2 regions of the Acetatifactor sp. genome follow, and region 1 is predicted to be linked to the other one. Evidence: predicted binding sites of a transcription regulator. Region 1 holds the regulator's gene; the other holds the start of a gene.
What was found. The regulator Rex, encoded in region 1, represses fermentation and respiration genes when NADH is low (regulators of the CRP and FNR family bind a similar motif). The targets are predictions, from matches to a motif close to ATTGTTAANTANTTAACAAT.
Positions count from the first base shown of each region.

Region 2: AC1WIP_RS04795 (acetyl-CoA C-acetyltransferase) is a predicted target of Rex. The motif match lies at 1,947-1,966, and genes of this name have one in related genera.

Region 1 covers NZ_CEWDFQ010000099.1:802-5,654, forward strand. The annotation lists gene abc-f (ribosomal protection-like ABC-F family protein) at 340-2,253, opposite strand; gene AC1WIP_RS06695 (redox-sensing transcriptional repressor Rex) at 2,376-3,023, shown strand; gene AC1WIP_RS06700 (hypothetical protein) at 3,036-3,659, shown strand; gene AC1WIP_RS06705 (NAD(P)H-hydrate dehydratase) at 3,777-4,853, shown strand, end outside.
Region 2 covers NZ_CEWDFQ010000061.1:1,385-6,237, reverse strand. The annotation lists gene AC1WIP_RS04800 (enoyl-CoA hydratase-related protein) at 1-602, opposite strand, end outside; gene AC1WIP_RS04795 (acetyl-CoA C-acetyltransferase) at 741-1,925, opposite strand; gene AC1WIP_RS04790 (M23 family metallopeptidase) at 2,056-3,087, opposite strand; gene AC1WIP_RS04785 (glycoside hydrolase family 57) at 3,193-4,365, opposite strand; gene AC1WIP_RS04780 (hypothetical protein) at 4,383-4,577, opposite strand; gene AC1WIP_RS04775 (alpha-galactosidase) at 4,608-4,853, opposite strand, start outside.

The DNA.
Region 1 (4,853 bases):
TTGCAATCCCATTCCAAATGAGTTGCAATATGCTCCTTTGCTGTCCGCCAGAGCCGCCCACGGTCGCATCTCAGCCAGGCAAAGGGCGCGGAGTTGAGATAGATGAAGTAGTCTGCGTTCAAATGGTAGCCGCCCGTATCCAGGATCACCTGTTTCCGCTGGCATAAGACAGCCCCTCCTGTTTCTTTTGTCTGCCTCCTCAAATCGGATTTTTCGTTGATTTCATTGTATCATATTGTTGATATAAAGTCTACGAAAATTCAGGTGGTTGGAAGCGTAGAACAGGGCAGATAGCAGATGTTCTTTTAGATTGCCTTACAAAGAATGGGAAATCCCGGCTTATCTTGCCAGGATTTCCCATTCTTCATATAAGGCTTCCAGCTGTGCATCCACCTGTTCCTGTTCCTTCGTAAGCTCCATAAGCTTTGCGGCCTGGGTGCCCAGGGAAGGGTCGGAAAGCTGTGCGCGCAGTCGCCCAAGCTGCTCTTCCAGTGCAGCAATTTTTTCCTCACATTTTTTTAAATCGTTTTCCTTTTTCCGAATCCGGGCCTGCTCCTCCTTTTGGGCCTTCCAGTCCTGCTTTGCCTCGGAAGAGGAAGGGGCCAAAGAGGGGGCAGAAGCGTCAGCAGGAGCAAAGGAAGCCATGACAGTATCTCTTTTTTCCAGATAATAATCATAATTTCCAATGTAATTGACAAACCGGCAGGCCGTGAGCTCTAAAATGCGGTGGGCGGTCTTGTTGATAAAATAACGGTCGTGGGAGACGTAGAGGACTGTGCCCTGATACTGGTTTAAGGCATCCTCCAAAATCTCCTTTGACATGATATCCAGATGATTGGTAGGCTCATCCAGAATCAGGAAATTGGCGTTGGAAAGCATCAGCTTTGCCAGAGATACCCGTCCCCGTTCTCCGCCGCTTAAATCTGCAATGCGCTTGAATACATCGTCCCCCGTAAAGAGAAAGGCGGCCAGCACATTGCGGATTTCTGTGTTGGAGAGATTAGGATACTCGTCGGAAATTTCCTCAAAAAGAGTTTTTTCACTGTGCAGCACATGATGCTCCTGATCGTAGTAACCGATCTCTACATTGGCGCCCAGACGGAAGGAGCCGCTGTCAGCAGGAAGCAGGCCGTTGAGTATTTTGAGCAGGGTGGTCTTTCCCGTGCCGTTATCTCCGATAATGGCTGTATGCTCCCCTTTTTTCAGTTCAAAGCTTACATCCTGAAACAGGGTGTGTCCATCGAAGCTTTTGCTTAAGCCCTCCACCGAAAGCACATCCTTTCCGCTTTCCCTGCGGGGAGTGAGGGTGAGCTTCATGTCTGCCCTTGCCTCTGTGGGCCGCTCGATCACGTCCATCTTATCCAGCAGCTTTTCCCGGCTTTCCGCCCGTTTGATGGATTTTTCCCGGTTGAAGGAGCGCAGCTTTTCGATGACGGCCTCCTGATGCTTGATTTCCCGCTGCTGATTCATGTAGGCATTCCAGGCCGCAGCCCTAAGCCTTTCCTTCTTTTCCGCGTAGGCAGAGTAGTTGCCGGAAAAGGTTGTGGACTTTGTCTGGTCGATCTCTATGATTTTTTGGGCAATGCGGTCCAAAAAGAAACGGTCGTGGGACACTACCAGCACAGCGCCCTTATAATTCATCAGATAGGTTTCCAGCCAGGAAATGGAATTCATGTCCAGATGGTTGGTGGGCTCGTCCAGAATAATCAAATCCGGCTTCTGTAAAAGCAGCCGTCCCAGGGCAACTCTGGTTTTCTGGCCTCCGGAGAGGGTGGAGACGGGCTTTGCAAATTCCTCTTCCTGAAAGCCAAGCCCCTTCAGCACACCAATAATCTCGCTTTTGTAGGAATAGCCGTTTTTGGTTTCAAAGGCATGGGTGAGAGCAGAGTACTCCCGCATCAGCTCCTCCAGCCGGCCATCGTCCGCAGATTTCATGCTTTCCTCACATTCCCGCATGCGCTCCTCCAGATCGATGAGCTCCTGCTTGACGGATAAAAGCTCCTCATAAATAGAACGGGAGGTGTCCGGCTCGCTGTTTTGGGCAAGATAACCCAACGTCTTGTCCTTAGAGAGCACTGCGCCACCCTGGTCGGGCTTAAGCTCGCCCACGATAATGCGCAGAAGCGTAGTTTTGCCCGCGCCGTTTATGCCTACGATGGCGGCCTTTTCATAATCTTCTATATGGAAGCTGATATTTTCCAACACTTTGTTTTCACCAAATGCCTTGGATATATTTTGACAGGAGAGTATCATAATTTATTCCTCCTCAACATTATCATAATATTTTACCTTGGAGAAATAATCCTGTCAATTCATTGACAAGTTTTTAACATTCGTCTATAATAATTTTATAAAATAGTTTGGAGGTAGTATCTTTGGAAGAAAAAGAAATTTCTCAAGCTGTCATCAGCCGTCTGCCAAGATATTTCCGTTATCTGGGAGAGCTTAAGGATGAAGGGGTTGAGCGGATATCCTCCCAGGAGTTAAGCGAGCTGATGAAGGTGACGGCATCCCAGATTCGGCAGGATTTTAATAATTTCGGCGGCTTTGGACAACAGGGCTATGGTTATAATGTGGAATATCTCTATAAGGAAATCGGCAAGATTCTCGGGCTGGATGAGAAGCACAACTTTATTATAATAGGAGCGGGAAATTTAGGACAGGCGTTGGGGAATTACCTGAATTTTGAGCGGAGAGGCTTTATTTTCCGGGGAATGTTTGACAAGAATCCAGCGCTTGTGGGCAAGGACGTGAGAGGGGTCAAGGTCATGCCCATGGAGGAGATGGAGCGCTTTGTCAGGGAGAACGACATCGATATCGCCGTGCTTACCATCCCCAAATCGGGTGCGGAGGAAGTGGCGGAGAGGCTTGTGGCAAATGGAATCCGGGCAATCTGGAATTTTGCCCATGTGGATTTGAATGTGCCGGAAGGAATTCAGGTGGAAAATGTGCATCTTTCCGACAGCTTGATGAAGCTATCCTATAATATCGGCCGTTATAAGCGGGAAAAGGATAAAGCATAGCAGGAGGAAGCTATGGGGAGCGAGGATAAAAAGGAAATTTTTTCAGGGGCCCTTCAAGGGAAAAAAATTCCAATATTGACGCTGGACAATAAATGGTACCGGCTGCTGGACGAGACTGGCAAGGCAGCTGCAGGAGAGCTGACAGAACACCTCAATGAGCTTTTGCGCAGACAGGGAAAGCTCAATACAGAGTCCAAGGAAATCAGAAAGCTGAAAAAGAAGCTGATGAGCGAGATTGTACCTATGGTAAATGAAGCAGAGCAAAGCGAAAATGCCGCCCTGGAGCAGAAAATAGAGGACAACAAGCGCCTGATTGCGGAGTGCAATGAAAAGCTGGCAAAATATCAGGACGAGATGCTTGAATTGCCTGGGGAGATTGACAAAGTCAATTTTCAACTGATGCTCTTTACCATGGAATGCTGTTATAGGACCATGAAGGAAAACAGAGCGGCCATTCAGGAGATTACGGACTGGGTGACTCAGGTCAGGATTGACTTAAAAAAGAATCTGATCCGCAGGCAGGAGATGGAGCAGCAGAATCAGGAAATCTATTCCTATATGCACGATGTGTTCGGAGCGGATGTGGTGGATTTATTTGATATGAGCATGTTTCCGGAGAATTCTTCGGAAAAATAGCAATGGGAAATACGCTTTGCGGGCTTCCTGGGTTGTGAATAAAAAGGATTGTTGCAGAACAGTCCTTTTTGTTTTATACTTGGAATGCGCAAAGGACAGCGCAGAAATGAGGCAAATATGAAATATCTGGTCACTGCAGAGGAAATGAAAGAATATGACCGCAATACCATAGAAAGAATCGGCATTCCGGGCATGGTGCTTATGGAGAGAGCGGCGCTTGCGGCACTTGGAGAAATCCGGAAGATTATGGAAAAATGTCAGGATCAGAGGAAAAGAGTGCTGATTCTTGCCGGGATGGGGAACAATGGCGGAGACGGACTTGCATTGGCCAGGCTTCTTGCAGAGGAGTCCTGGGAGGTGGAGGTATGGCATGTGGGAGAAAGAAAAAAGGCTTCTCCACAGTGGGAGAAGCAGTCTGCCATTCTGCAAAATTATCCTGTGAAAACAGGCAGCAAACCTCTCAGGGAGGAATATACTATTTTAATAGACGCATTATTCGGAGTAGGACTTTCCAGAGAGGTGACGGGAGAGTTCGCCCAGGCCATAGAAACCTTTAACAGCCTTTCGGGGTATAAGATAGCCCTGGACGTTCCAAGCGGCATTGATTCTGACACCGGACGGGTGCTGGGAACAGCCGTGAGGGCGGATATGACGGTGACCTTTGGATTTTTGAAAAGGGGGCTTGTGCTGTATCCGGGCTGTCTTTACTGCGGAGAGGTGAAAGTAGACGGCGTTGGAATCGGCGAAGCCAGTTTTTTTGGAAGGAAGCCGCAGATGTTTTGCTATGACGAAGCCGCAGAGAGCCTTCTGCCCCTTCGGGACCCGGCGGGCAATAAGGGCACCTTTGGCAAGGTGGTTTTGGCGGCGGGCAGCAGGAATATGGCGGGAGCCGCAGTGCTGGCTGCCAGGGCGGCCTACCGGATAGGCGCCGGTATGGTCAAGGTGATCACGCCAGAGGAAAACAGAGTGATTGTGCAGCAGCAGGTGCCGGAGGCTTTGCTTGGGAGCCCAAAGGAGCTTTTGCAGAGTCTTAAGTGGGCGGATGTGATTGCCGCCGGCCCCGGACTTTCCACTGGAAAGCAGGCCCTGGAGCTTTTGCGGAGCCTGATCTTTGAAAGCAGCCTTCCCCTGGTGCTGGACGCAGATGCCTTGAATCTGCTTTCTGAGGAGAACACATTTTTTCAGGAGCTGTCC
Region 2 (4,853 bases), on a different contig from region 1:
GGCGCATTCTTTGCAATGCCTGCAGCCATCTTCTCCGCTGCGGGAAGCAGCTCCTCCTTCGGATACACCGCATTTACCAGGCCGATTCTGTAAGCCTCCTCCGCCTTAATGTTTCGCGCCGTATAAATCATCTGCTTTGCCATGCCGGCCCCCACCAGACGAGCCAGCCTCTGGGTTCCTCCAAAGCCAGGCGTGATTCCAAGTCCCACCTCAGGCTGTCCGAACACTGCGTTGTCGGAACAAATCCTGATGTCACAGCTCATGGAAAGCTCACAGCCGCCGCCCAGGGCAAAGCCGTTTACCGCTGCGATCACCGGGATAGGGAATGTCTCTATTTTGCGAAAAACATCATTTCCCTTCTTGCCGAAAGCCTCTCCCTGCGCCTTGGTCAGGGTGCTCATCTCGCCGATGTCCGCGCCTGCCACAAAGGACTTCTCTCCGGCGCCCGTGAGAATCAGCGCTCTTACCTCTTCTAAATTTACCATATCCAGGGTCTGGTCCAGCTCCTCCAGCACTGTGGAATTCAGCGCATTTAAAGCTTTTTCCCGGTTGATGGTGATAATGGCATAGCTGCCCTTCTGCTCATATAAAATATATTCCATGGTTCTCCTCATTTCTGCGCCGCTCTTAGCGCATTTAAAATTATAACGGCATGAAAAAAGTCGAAAAGGCATTTGCCTGCCTGTGCGCAGGACAAATGCTTTTCCGCCTTTATCGCAGGGTACTCCCCTGCCAGAGCCTTAATCTTCTATTTTAACAATGGTAGCACAGCCCATGCCGCCGCCGATGCACAGCGTAGCAAGACCCGTCTTTGCACCCTTTGCCTGCATCTCATGCAAAAGGGTCACAAGGATACGGCATCCGGACGCTCCCACAGGATGACCCAGCGCGATGGCGCCGCCGTTGGGATTGAGCTGTCTGTCCACATCAATGCCAAGGTCCTTGCCTACCGCAACAGACTGCGCTGCAAAGGCCTCATTTGCCTCGATGATGTCAAAGTCCTCAATCTTCATGCCGGTCTTTGCCATTACCTTCTTTGTTGCAGCCACGGGGCCGATTCCCATCACCTCAGGGCGAACGCCTGCAAGAGCGCCTGCCACAAAGGTTGCCATAGGCTTTACGCCAAGCTCCTTTGCCTTCTCTTCGCTCATCACTACGATAGCCGCAGCGCCGTCATTGATGCCGGAAGCGTTTCCTGCGGTGACAAAACCGCCCGGATTGATGGGACGAAGCTTTGCCAGGCCTTCCATGGTAGAGCCATGTCTGGGGCCTTCATCTGTATCAAAAACAATCGTTTCCTTTTTCTTCTTTACTTCAACGGGAACGATCTCTGCCTTGAACGCTCCGCTCTTCTGCGCCGCCTCTGCCTTCTGCTGGCTCTTTAAAGCAAACTCATCCAGCTCTTCACGGGTAAGTCCCCATTCCTCGCAGATATTGTCCGCCGTCTTTATCATATGATAATCATTGAATGCGTCCCACAGAGCATCCTTAATCATGGTGTCCACCAGGGTTGCATTGCCCATACGGTAACCATAACGGCCCTGAGGAATCGCATAGGGAGCCATGGACATGTTCTCCATTCCGCCGGCAACTACAATATCGGCATCTCCCGCCATAATCATCTGAGCCGCCTGGTTTACACAGTTCAAGCCGGAGCCGCACACTACATTCATGGTTACTGCAGGCACTTCAATGGGAAGTCCGGCTTTGATGGAAGCCTGACGGGCAACGTTCTGTCCCTGTCCCGCCTGGATTACACAGCCCATGTAAACCTGATCCACAGCCTCGGGGGCAACTCCCGCTCTCTTCAAAGCCTCTTTGATTACGATTGCGCCGAGCTCAACTACGGGAGTGGTGCTGAGCGTACCGCCCATTGTGCCGATAGCAGTACGGCAGGCACCCGCCAATACAACTTTCTTTGCCATTTGTTTTTCCTCCAATCAATGATTGTTATTTTTTTGTCATTTCCACTGTGCTTATTTTATCATAGGGTGGGTTCTTTTGCAATGCCTTTTGACAAAAAAATAACAGGCGCGGACCAAACTGTTATTTTGCTCAGCTCCCCGCCTGAAGCGCCTCCTCTACGCTCGGGTCGATAATGTCGTTTGTTCTGACCCATTCCTTGGTGCCCTCCACCTTCTGTGCAGGCTGCGTGTGCTTCGCCAAAAATCTTGTGAGCGCATAGAGATCGATCCAGATTTCATTATTTCCTTCCTTCTGGGATTCGTCAAAGATCAGCTGCAGTCCCCAGTGCAGATGTGTCACTTCTATGTTGTTTACATTTTCCGTGGTGCTGTACCCGGTATGTCCCATGTAGCCGATTACATCTCCCGCAGTGACAATGCTTCCCTCCTCCAGATTTTCTGCATAGGGGTAGTTTTGTCTTAAATGGGCGTAATAGTAGTAGCGTCTGCCGTCAAAGCTCCGGATACCGATACGCCAGCCGCCGTACTGGTTCCACCCTAACGCTTCCACATATCCGGACTCCACGGCCATGATGGGTGTACCCGTAAGTCCCATCATGTCATGCCCAAGATGTTTTCTCTTGTACCCGTAGCTGCGGCCCACCCCAAAATCATCATAATGGGAATAGTCAAAGCCGCGGGCCAGAGGGAAATATGCCTTCAAGCCATACCTGGACTGGTATTTCATTTCCCCGTTCTCATCCTCCATCTCCTCCTCATACTCCCCCACCATTCCCCCAAGTACTGCATCGTAGGCCTCGTGATAGTAGGAATAATATTTTAAGTCCCCGGTCAGCTCCTCAATACTGCATTCTCCCTCCGACAAGGCTTCCGCAGCCTTTTCCAGCACAGACAGCGCCTTACTGTCAAACTCTCCTCCTGTCTTTGCAGCCGTATAGGCCAAAAGCTCAATCCAATCCACCTCATGGGTCGTCCCATGAGTGTCCACGTCCCAGGCATAAGCCCGGCATAATGCCTCGTAAGATACTGTAAAGTCCACCCATTTTATATAATCCCCGTTGTCAGATTCCTGTGCCAATGCTTCCCCGGAAGTGGGATATATATTGTCCTCTTCCTTGGTTCTTAAAAAGATGATCAGGCCAGCCACCAGGATAATCCCAATGATTTCCAATGAAATGGCTTTTTTTATCACATTTTGAAAGGAGTGAAAAATGGTAATCCCCTCCGCGGCTTTTCTTAAGGAAAATATATGTTGACAGGTCTTTTCCTATTCTCCAAAATATTTTCTATTCATTAATACACTCTCAATTAATTGAATCTGCGTATACATTAAGGAAGAAGAGTACAATCCCTTCATTTTTTCCACGCTGTTATTTTTCATTGCCGCTTCAATAGCTGCGTTTGCCGCATACATATCTTCCAAGCTTTCCTGCACATTAAAGCGCCCTGGGCTGGTAGGCGCCGGAGGCCAACGCGAATCAGACACCCATGCACTGGCCAGGGCCCTCATAGCCCGTTCCAGATCCGCGTCAAGATTATCCAGTGTTTCCCCCAGCTGTCCCGCCACTTCCTTTATGCCATTAAAAATGAAAAGGCATACCGGATCCATAATGCGTGAATAGTCCGTGTTCGCCCATGCCTTTGCAGTTCCTCCATGCCAGGCCACTCCATTTTCAATACATTTTACATAGGGATTCTCTAACAGATTTCCTTCATCCAAAACCTCGCTCGGAGTAGCAAATTCATATCCGGCCTCCTTAGCCGCTTCCAAAATTTCCTGAAATCTATCTACACTTTTCGGTTCAGCTTCAAAAAATCTGGCTTCATTGAACTGCTTTACATAAAAATACGCACTGGAGCCTATGTATTCCGCATCTTCTGCATACGGCATTATGAAGCCTCCCGTCTCACATATCCTGTCCTTCCATTTTGCAAACATGGCTTTTATTTCTTTCATATTAATAGGCTCTTCTCTCATATCCTCCGTAGCTCCCATTAAATACCACAACAGCAGATTAGCCATGCAATCGCTTCGAAATATCATTTTCATGCCATTTGGAGCAATAGACGGATTTGTAATAAACTTTAAAAACTCCGGCTTATCCTGAATATATTCTTCAATTTTAAACAGATGATTTTTGTTGGAGTGTCCCTGCACATCGAATTTCAAATCTGTGGCCTTTCTTATTTCACCAAAGGAAAGGAAAAACGAATCTGCGTCCATAACCAGCGCTTTAATACCTGCTTCCTTATAAATCTCCAAAATATAGTCCGCCCAGCCGCATTCCGGATTCCACCCTATTTCAGGCCGCTTTCCCACGTACTTTTCCCAAACATCCAGGGAATGCTTCAAGGAATGGGCGCCTATCTCTTTGGGGACGTTGGCAAGCATAAAATGAATATAGGGGGAGGATACCGGCTCAACCTTTCCTTGTGCAATCAGCTCCTTTAATTTATTCAGACATCCGGGTGCTTTTTTGCCATTTCCTCTATGGTAATGCCGCTTGCTTCAAATGCGATTTTATAGTCTCCTTCCCTTATCAGATCAAACAGCTTTTCATAACAGTTTTCGATGACCCACAGTCTCCTTTCAGGGGGCAGCTGAGAATATTGAATATTTGCATGTGGCATAAATACAACTTTGGGTTTCATTAGGTTTACTCCTCACTATACATAAAATACTTATTTTACTCTGTTAAATATAAAACAATGACTTTCATTTACAAATGCTCCTAAGAGCACTCGATATCCCAGTTTCATTAAGACCTCTCCGTCATATTCTTTTCCTTCTGATTCATAAACTGCCGTTTCGTCAAGTCCCTGAAAAAGAATCCTCCACTCTTCTCCGTTCACCTGCGAGCTTTTCTGAAATGTAAACAGCACAACTTGATTTTCGCTTACATACTCCCATGCTGTGTTTTCCTCTTC